DNA from 3 places in the Cloacibacillus sp. genome. Region 1 is predicted to be linked to each of the others. Evidence: riboswitches for the same ligand, from Rfam matches in the RefSeq annotation. Region 1 holds a riboswitch; each other region holds the start of a gene.
What was found. Region 1 has a riboswitch for cobalamin ahead of LIO98_RS01170 (hydratase). Riboswitches for the same ligand answer to the same signal wherever they lie in the genome.
Positions count from the first base shown of each region.

Region 2: it holds a riboswitch for cobalamin, as region 1 does, so the genes downstream of both, LIO98_RS04425 (sirohydrochlorin cobaltochelatase) here and LIO98_RS01170 (hydratase) in region 1, are expected to answer to the same signal.
Region 3: it holds a riboswitch for cobalamin, as region 1 does, so the genes downstream of both, LIO98_RS09130 (TonB-dependent receptor) here and LIO98_RS01170 (hydratase) in region 1, are expected to answer to the same signal.

Region 1 covers NZ_JAJBUX010000008.1:9,062-12,339, forward strand. Annotated here, with positions in the region: gene LIO98_RS01165 (FAD-linked oxidase C-terminal domain-containing protein) at 1-635, shown strand, start outside; cobalamin riboswitch at 921-1,110, shown strand; gene LIO98_RS01170 (hydratase) at 1,464-3,278, shown strand, end outside.
Region 2 covers NZ_JAJBUX010000035.1:21,247-24,524, reverse strand. Annotated here, with positions in the region: gene LIO98_RS04435 (aminotransferase class I/II-fold pyridoxal phosphate-dependent enzyme) at 1-817, shown strand, start outside; gene LIO98_RS04430 (histidine phosphatase family protein) at 814-1,410, shown strand; cobalamin riboswitch at 1,476-1,660, shown strand; gene LIO98_RS04425 (sirohydrochlorin cobaltochelatase) at 1,803-2,708, shown strand; partial or broken gene LIO98_RS04420 (iron ABC transporter permease) at 2,712-3,278, shown strand, end outside.
Region 3 covers NZ_JAJBUX010000071.1:16,802-20,079, forward strand. Annotated here, with positions in the region: gene LIO98_RS09130 (TonB-dependent receptor) at 1-1,520, opposite strand, end outside; cobalamin riboswitch at 1,669-1,846, opposite strand; gene LIO98_RS09135 (DUF3788 domain-containing protein) at 2,010-2,438, shown strand; gene LIO98_RS09140 (helix-hairpin-helix domain-containing protein) at 2,444-2,725, shown strand; gene LIO98_RS09145 (M20 family metallopeptidase) at 2,822-3,278, opposite strand, start outside.

The DNA.
Region 1 (3,278 bases):
AGCAGTCGATGTTGCTTACAGAGGAATATCTACGGACAAAATTTCCATTTTCGAACGAAGCTGATGCGCATTTGATATTACAGTATGAGGGAAATGAAAGAGAGCGTCTTGCTGATGAAATTGAGAAAATAGGGGATATATGTCTAAAGCAGGGGGCTTTGGAGGTATTCGTTGCGGATAACAGAACGGTGAAGGATAAGCTGTGGAAAGGGCGTAAAAGTGTTGCTGAAGCTGTATGGGCACATGCTCCAATTCAGGTGTCAAATGAGGATGTCGTCATTCCTGCAAGCGCTGTTGCAGATTTTATGCGGGAGTTGGATGACATATGTCACGGTGCGGGTGTGAAATATGCTGCTTATGGTCATCTTGGCGACGGTAATATGCATGTAACGTTATATCTGGAGGGGGAAACCCCTGGATGGCGCGAGATTATTGGGGGCGTGCGGCAAAAGCTCTACACGATTGTTATAAAGCTTGAGGGGACGCTCACGGGAGAACATGGCGTGGGGTTGAAGCGTGCCGCGTATATTTCGCAATTTCTTGATGATGCTCAAATAGATTTGATACGCAGGGTAAAACTTGCCTTCGATCCAAACAATATACTCAATCCCGGTAAAATTGTTCCCTGGGAATAGGGTGTTGTATATTTAAGAAGTACATCCCATTTTTTTATATCAAATTTATTATTGCAAAGGTACCTCTTTAATTGTAGGTGCCTTTGCTTTTTGTGATGGTGTGTTTGTTGGGTACGTTATTATGGCGGCTTCTAACTGCGGGAGTCCTTTTGTTTGATACGCTGGTGTTGAAGTAGTTCTGTAAAAGTATCTAATTTTCCAAATAAAACAACAATTTATTATATTGTGTCATTTTGTTGTCAATTGTGAAAATATGTCGCTAATGCATAAAAATAACTTGACATTTATAAAACATGAGGATATAGTGACATTGATAAAAATAGCGGTGTAAAAGCAAGGGAATTTGGTTAAAAACCAAAGCGGCCCCACCACTGTTGTCATGACGAAATCGCGGGATCACTGGACGTCTGTCTGGGAAGATGCGAAATTAGGATGAATGGAAGCCAGGAGACCTGCTTACACCGTCGAGGGATAAATCTGCGCGGGCGGATATTGTTTCGTGAGCCATCGTCTTTAGATTGTACGGCGGCCATATGATGTTGTCTGTGCGGTGTTTTTCTTTGCAGGCGGCATTTTTTTTTTTACCCTCCGCTTGCTGGCATCTGTTGGCCTTGTAACTTGACAATAAAATAATATAACTAATAAAAGTAAATAATAAATATTTACTATAGTATATTTTACTGTCATTGGAGTGGACTTTTAGTTGTAGGGGACAATGTTGTATCTGCTGAGTTAAATGTCCTAAAGAGAATATGAGATGACTATATTTTAAATTTTACTATAAATTCTGAAAATATTAGAAAAACAAAAAGAAAAGAGGATGAGGATTTGATCAGGCTGATTGAAAAGGGCGTTTATCTGTTTAACGGAAACGTGTTGGTGGAGGATGTGGAGAAAAAGGGGCTCTCCGCGGTCAACGAAGAGATTCAGGCCGCGGGAATGAAGCCTCTGGAACGGCTGCCGGAGGACAGGGAGAGCGCCGCCGGAGGGACGATCGCGGCCAATATTATCGCGGCGCATAACGCCTCCGGCACGAAGGATAATTACCGGATACGCTTTGACAGCCTCGCCTCGCATGACATCACCTATGTGGGCATCATCCAGACCGCGATCGCCAGCGGCATGAAGCGCTTCCCGATCCCCTATGTCATGACAAACTGCCATAATTCGCTCTGCGCCGTCGGCGGGACGATCAACGAGGACGATCATCTTTTCGGCCTCTCGGCCGCGAAGAGGTATGGCGGAGAGTTTGTCCCCGCGCATCTGGCGGTCATCCATTCCTATGTACGGGAGATGATGTCCGGCTGCGGACGGATGATTCTTGGTTCGGACAGCCATACGCGTTACGGCGCCCTGGGGACGATGGGCGTCGGCGAGGGCGGCCCGGAGCTTGTGAAACAGCTTGTCGGACGCACCTATGATTTTCCGCGCACCGACGTCGTCGCCGTCTATCTCACCGGCGCCCCGCGTCCCGGAGTCGGCCCGCAGGACGTCGCGCTGGCGATCATCGGCGCGGTCTTTAAAAACGGCTTTGTAAAGAACAAGGTGATGGAATTTGTCGGCCCCGGAGTCTCGAACCTGCCGGTGGAGTTCCGCAGCGGCATCGACGTGATGACTACGGAGACGGCCTGCTGGACCTCCGTCTGGCGCACCGATGAGAGGGTCGAGGAATATTTTCATATTCACGGACGCTCGGAGGCTTACAGGCGGCTCGAGCCGGCCGCTGCCGCTTGGTATGACGCGGCCATTGTAGTGGAGCTCGACAAGGTAAAGCCGATGATCGCCCTTCCCTTCCATCCCAGCAACGTCTATACGATAGACGAGCTCAACGCGAACCCCTATGAGATATTGAAGCGGGTGGAGGATGACGCCCGCAGCAAGCTGGAGAATCCGGAGCTGAAGCTCAATCTCACCGAAAAGATATCTAAGGAGGGCAAGATCCGCGTGGATCAGGGGATCATCGCCGGCTGCTCCGGCGGGACCTTTGACAATGTCGTCGCGGCGGCGCAGATTTTGCGCGGAGGCAGCGTTGGCAACGGCGAATTCTCGCTCAGCGTCTATCCCGGCAGCCAGCCTGCTATGCTTGAGCTCATCGGCAACGGTTCTGTCGGCGCCCTTATGGAGGCGGGCGCCGTCGTGAAGACGGCCTTCTGCGGCCCCTGTTTCGGTGCTGGCGACACGCCGTCGAACCACGGATTCAGCATTCGTCATACGACGAGGAATTTCCCCAACCGCGAAGGTTCAAAGCCGGGAGAGGGACAGATTTCCTCCGTCGCGCTGATGGACGCGCGTTCCATCGCCGCCACGGCGGCCAACGGCGGCGTGCTGACATCGGCCGAGCGTTATGGGGAACTGCTCCACGACAAACCCTATAAGTTCCGCGGCGATCTCTATGAAAAGAAGGTCTATCACGGTTTTGGCAAAGCGGACGACAGCCAGGAGCTTATCTACGGGCCGAATATCAGGCCATGGCCGAAGGTCTATCCTCTGGCGGAGAACCTTCTGCTGAAGATAGCCTCCGTCATCACCGACCCCGTGACGACCACCGACGAGCTGATCCCCTCAGGAGAGACCTCTTCACTGCGCTCCAATCCGCTTAAACTTGCGCAGTTCGCCCTCTCGCGCAAAGATCCGCTCTATGTT
Region 2 (3,278 bases), on a different contig from region 1:
GGAGGCGACGGGAGCCGCGCCGGAAAATATCCTGGTGACCAGCGGCTCCAACGAGTCGATATATCTCATCGCCTCCTATGAGGCGGCGCGGGAAAACCGCATACTTCAGCCGGTCTACGGCGAGTATCTGCGCGCGCTGAAGAATTTCGGCGCGGCTCCGCTCAACATCTTCGACCTTCGCGCGGCGAAGCTTCCCGCAGAGGGAGCCGTCTGGCTCTGTAATCCCTGCAACCCGACGGGGGGCTTCATCCCCGATGGAGAGCTCGACGAGATCGCGGAGCGGCACCCACGGACGCTTTTTATCGTCGACGAGGCCTATCGTGATTTTATCTGGACCGACGAGGCACTGGCCCCATACCGGCCGCGGCCTAACGTCGTCAGGCTGCGTTCGCTGACAAAAACGTACAACCTCTGCGGGGCGCGTATCGGTTATATCCTCGCCGGCGCCGAGATGACGGAGAGGCTGAAGAGACGGCAACCGAGCTGGAGCGTCAGCGGCCTCGCGCAGCAGGCGGCGCTCTTCTTCCTCGCGGACGCCACGCTGCTGCGCCGCACGAAAGATTATTACGCCGCGGAGATGCCGCGGCTCATCTCCGCGGTGAACAGGGCGGGTTTTCCGACGCTGCCCAGCTGTGTGAACTATTTCCTGGCCGCGGTCGACGACGACGAAAGGTTCATCCGTTTTATGCTGGAACGGGGCATCGTCGTGCGCCACACGAGAAATTTTCCCGGGCTCGACGGAAGATATGTGCGCATCGCGGCGCGGACGAGACCGGAGAACGACATCCTGCTCGCCGCGATGGAGGATTACCGTTGAGGATTTATCTCATCCGCCACGCGCAGTCGCTCGCGAACGCGGAGAATGTCTGGACCGGCCAGCGCGACATCCCGCTTTCGCCGCAGGGCGCGGCGGAACAGCGGGAGATATGCGCGCGTTTTTCCTATCCGCGCGCCGAGTTCTATTTTTCATCGCCGCTGAAACGCTGCACGCAGTCGCTCGAGCTGATATACGGGCGCGCCGCCGATTATCTTTCCGCGGCGTTATCCGAATGCTCGCTGGGCATCCTTGAGGGGCGTCCCTATACAAATCTTGACGATGACCCCAACTATACCGCCTGGCTCGCGGCCCCCGACCGTCCGATAGAGCGGGGCGAGAGTTTCAACGGTTTTACGGAGCGCGTCTGCGCCGGTTTTGCGGCGCTGCTTTCGCGATGCCGCGCGGCGGGAGTATCAACGGCCGCCGGCACGATGCACGGCAATGTGATGCGCGCGGTGTTGCACCGCTTCGCCGATAAAGATATTCCCCACGGAGAGTGGCGGATACCGAACGGAGGCATGTATATTCTCGAATTTGACGCGGATGGCGAACTGGTATCATGGAGTGCCGCGCCCGGCTTTCTCTTTGTCTGATGTGACAAAATTATCCGGAGCGCCGCTAAAAATCACCTGTACACCCGGGCGCCATCTGTTATAATTACCACAAAATTGAATATTGTCTTTCTCAGTAAGGGAAACCGGTGCGGATTTTTTCCTATGCCGGTGCGGCCCCGCCACTGTGGTTCAGACGAAAGCGCAAGGATGTCACTGGAATTTATTCCGGGAAGGCGCGCTGTTAGGATGAAGATAAGTCAGGAAACCTGCTGGAGAAAGGTAAAGGGAGGGATCTGTTTGCGCGGGCAAACATCTTCGCGATAGTTTGTTGCAGCTTGTTATCGGCTGACAGGACAAAGACTCGGAGAATCACTTTCGGGTCTTTTTTTATTGGACCCAGATTTTATTCTGGATTGGCGATGATCGAAAGGATGGAAATATTTCTCATGAAATCGTTTGTAATAGCTCTCGTAATGCTCACACTGGTGATGTCAGGCACGGCCTTCGCCGCCGCTCCCAAGGATAAACCCGACAAGAAGGGTATCCTCGTAGTCGCCTTCGGCACCTCGATGCCGGACGCGAAAAAGGCGATCGACAATCTCGTCGACTCGGCAAAGAAGGCCTTCCCCGACACCGAAGTCCGACTCGCCTACACGTCAAACATCATCCGCAGGAAGATAGCGAAGGAGCAGAACGTCAATATTCCCACGCCGACATCGGCGCTCGCGCAGATGAACGACGAAGGCTTCACCCACGTCTATGTGATGCCGATGCACATCATCCCCGGAGAAGAGTATGACGACATCGCGGGACTCGTGAACGGCGTCGCCGCGGTGAAGGGGAAGTATGAATTCAAAGAACTGAAACTCGGCCGCCCCTATCTTTCATCGGCCGCCGACTGCGATCTGATGGCCGACATTCTCATGAAGCGCTTCGCGAAGGATCTCGCGAAGAAGGGCACCGTGATCGTCCTCATGGGACACGGCACGCCGCACCACGCCGCGAACGCGATGTACAGCCAGCTCCAGCTTTCGCTCGACAAGAAGGCCCCCGGCCGCTTTGCCCTTGGCACTGTCGAAGCGGCGCCGATGATCGAAGATGTGATCGCGCGCCTCAAGCGTGACAAGGGCGTGAAGACGCTCGTCATCTCCCCGCTGATGATCGTCGCGGGCGACCACGCGAACAACGACCTCGCCGATAAGGACGATCCCGAATCATGGTACAGCCAGCTGAAAGTGGCAGGCTACAAGGATATTAAGACCTTCCTCGTCGGCCTTGGCGAAGATGCGGACATGGCCCGCGTCTACGTCTCCAAGATCAAGGATATGATGAAATAAACGATGACCGGCGTGGCGGAGCTCTCTGAGCATAGACGGCGGCTGTACATAAAGCGTCTGCGTCTCGCGGCGCTGCTCTGTCTGCTTTTGCTCATCGCCGCGCTCTGGCGGCTCGGCGCTGGCGAGTGGGATATTCCCGCCGCCCGCGTCGCGGCGCTTTTGAATCCGTTTTTAGACGAAGCCTCGCGCGCCACTCCCGAGGCTCTCGTTATCCGCAGCGTCAGGCTGCCGCGCTTTCTCGCCGCCGTAGGAACGGGAGGGCTGCTCGCCGTCGCAGGCGCGGTGCTGCAGGGACTGCTCACAAACCCGCTCGCCGAGCCTTATACGCTGGGGATAGCGGCTGGCGCGGCCTTTGGCGGCGCTCTCGGCTTTTTCTTCGGCTCGTTCGCAGTGACCCCGATGGCCTTTGCCGGCGCGATGGCCGCTCTCTGGCTCGTCAGCCTCATCGCCGCGCGCAGCGGCGGCGGCGCGGCCTATATAGTCCTCGCAGGCATCATAACCAACGCGATACTCTCCGCGGGCGTTACTTTTCTTAAGGCGATCGCGGACGACCGCCTCAGCGCCATCGTC
Region 3 (3,278 bases), on a different contig from region 1:
TATGACCAGTTCTCATGGAAATTCCACTTGTACTGACCCTCAAAGCCCCAGGCGCGGTATTCGTCGACGTTGATGTACTGTGTATAGCTGTCGTTCATATTGATTTTATCTTCCATATCCATATAGAACACATTGAAGCTCCATGGGTTCTTTGCCGCATCATCCTTGACGCCGATATCGTATGTCCAGCCCTTCTCAGGTTTTAGATTGGGGTTCGGCAGCCAAAAACCGAACGCGTCCGAGTAGAACATCTGATAGAAACTCGGCATTGAAAAATAACGACCGACGGTGGCATAGTATAGAAGCCCGTTCTTATTCGCCCAGTTCAGCGAAAAACGCGGCAGGAACTCATGCGCGTCCTCTCCGTTATCCAGATCCCAATACTCATAACGTAACCCTATGTCGAAAGCGGCGGAGCCGATGGGTATGGATGTCTCTATGTAGGGAGCATACTCATTTCTTGTGTTGTCATACGGCTGATTATTTCCCCAGGGATTATCATGGTTGAAATATTCAGCTTTCTCCCTTCTGAAATCCATGCCGAAGACAAAGGGAAGATTTCCGATCTCCTGTTTCCTGTTATATGTGGCACCAAAGGTATTGCCGTCATAATTCGTCTCGCCGGAGGTGTCATAAATGGTCCTCTCGTTTTTGTGATAATATAGGCGTCCCATATTCACACCGTCGGCGTAGTTCAGCGTAAATCTCTGATATTTGTTATCCTGCCTATTTTCAGAGGTTCCGCCGCCGTAAAGGGTATCCGTGTAATTCCAGGAAGATTTGAAATCCCCTACTTCGCCGAGGAAGGACCATGCCCCCTTCGTAAAGCCAAAGTAATAATCATTTCCACGGTAATCAAGCGCGTTATCATAAAGTCCGCTGGCAGGGTCGGCGAGCCTGATCCTCGTCTCCCCCTCCTGCGTCCTCGTGTAGCCTGTGCTCACTCTCAGGTCATTACTGAGCACCACCGTTCCACGCACATTTCCGCGGAACCATTCTTTATTGCCTCCCTCTAAAGTTATACTGCCGCTTGATTTATCAGAGGGTTTGCGCGTTATGATATTGATGACGCCGCCGGCCGCGTTGGAGCCATAGATCGCAGAACCTGCGCCTTTCACGACCTCTATCCTTTCAACATCGGTGAGCGCTATGCTGCGTAAGTCAAACGGAGAACCAAGATCGGCGCCTACGCCGTAATCAGCACCCATATATGGAATGCCGTCAACCAACAACAGGACCTCCGAATTCAATCCTCTCACCGTTATTCCCTTTGACTGCGCCATCGAAGCGCTGTTCAAAAGCCCGTTGACGCCCGGCACCTTCGACAGCACATCCTGGACGTCGCGCGCGGCGCTGTTGTCGATATCCTCGCGCGTGATTACATAGGTCTGCGCCGGTACGTCCGCCGTCGACTCCGCGAGGTGCGAACCGGTGACCTCCACCGCGGCGACCTCAGCCACGTCGGCGCTGACTGCCTTCTCCGCCGCGAACGCCGGCAGGGCAAGCAATGACGAAAACAAGAAAACAACCGCTGTTTTCCTCCACAGATGATACATAAAAACACTCCCTCTGTTAAATTTTTACAAACAAAAACAAAAAGGCAGAGGCCCCAAAGACGGAGCCTCTGCCATATACGCCAAGCAAACGCTGCTACTCGCCCTCGCAAGCTGCAACTCATACGGATACAACAGATATTCTGACTCCTGATCATCCTACCGGCGCGCCTTCCCGCCTTCGGCAGTGGCACGGTGCGCTTTCGTCCCAGTTACAGCAACGGGGTTGTTCCGGATTCTCACCGGATTCCCTGACTGCATTCCGTTACAATATTTTTTTATTCTGTTATTTTACACTATAGCCGGTTGTTTTGTCAACTATATATCCATATCCTGCGGATTATTTCACTACTTTTGCGGCGACGGGTGCTTACGACTCCATACCCCTGTCATGGTACAATGATAATGTATAAAAACTCACCCGCGGGAGTCCCCGCGGAGAGAAGGCGGTGGCCAATGTTTGAAAAAATCCCCTCTGATGAAGAGATGAGCGCCCTCGTCGGCGAAGGGCTCTTCGCGGTATGGAAAGGGCTCCGTTCCATGATAGAGGCCAGTTACGACATGACCGGGAGCTGGAACGGCGGCGGCCGGCTGTGGTTCTATGAATATAAATACCGCCGCGGAGGAAAGACCCTCTGCTCGCTATACGCGAAAGAAAAGGCCATCGGCTTCATGGTGATATTCGGCCGGACGGAGAGAGCGAAGTTCGAGTCTGAGAGGGAGACTTTCTCCCAAAAGACGCGGGAGATATATGACGGCGCTAAAACCTATCACGACGGGAAATGGATGATGTTTGAACCGGCGGATGAGTCCCTTTTTCCCGATCTCATCAGGCTGCTGCGAATCAAAAGAAGACCCAACCGGCCGGACAAACAGGAGCCGTAAAAACAATGAAAAGCAATCTAAGAAAAATTCCCGGCATCGGGGAGAATATGGAGCGTCATCTTATGAACATCGGCATCAGCTCTATCGAAGAGCTGATAGGCAAGGAGCCGGAGGCGCTCTTTGAGCGGGACTGCCTCTTTAAGGGCTTCCGCGACGATTCCTGCGTACTCTATGTCTTCCGGCTCGCCGTCTATTATGCCGAGAACAAAGAGCGCGATCCGGAAAAGCTAAAATGGTGGTACTGGAAAGATAAGGAATATCATCCGCGGGGCACTAAGCTTTCGTAGTTCATGTTTGCGCCGTACGCCGCGGTTCTCGTCTAAAATGAGCGGGACGACAAAGTTACCGGCGCCCGCACACGCAGTCGCCGGTAACTTTATTATTTAAACTGTTTGCTTACCGAATCTTTTCGCGTTAAATTCATCCCTGACCTTGGCCATCTTCGCGGGATCGCTTATCAGGTCATAGGCCGTCAGCGCCAGCACCTTCGCCGCGTTGGCCAGCGCGTCGTGCGCCGCCTGCGACTTGCCGGCATCTAGGTAGTCCTGCGAATGGGCGGGAGTCCCCTCCGGGACAAAAGCTGATCTTATACACGAACCGGGTATTTCATACATAACGTTTCCAAAGTCAGTGGAGCCCGTCTTCTCTCTCGGCGGCCTTATCGTAGGCATACCAACGGCCACTGCGTTCTCCATGATCAGATCGTTCAGCGATAGCAACGGTATCTTCGCTTTGAAAAATGTCCCCTCGCGAATCTCATAGCTGACATCCGCCATCAGGGCCGCGCCTTTGAAGATATTTTTCAGCCGCTCCGCCATCGACATGACATACTCCGTATCG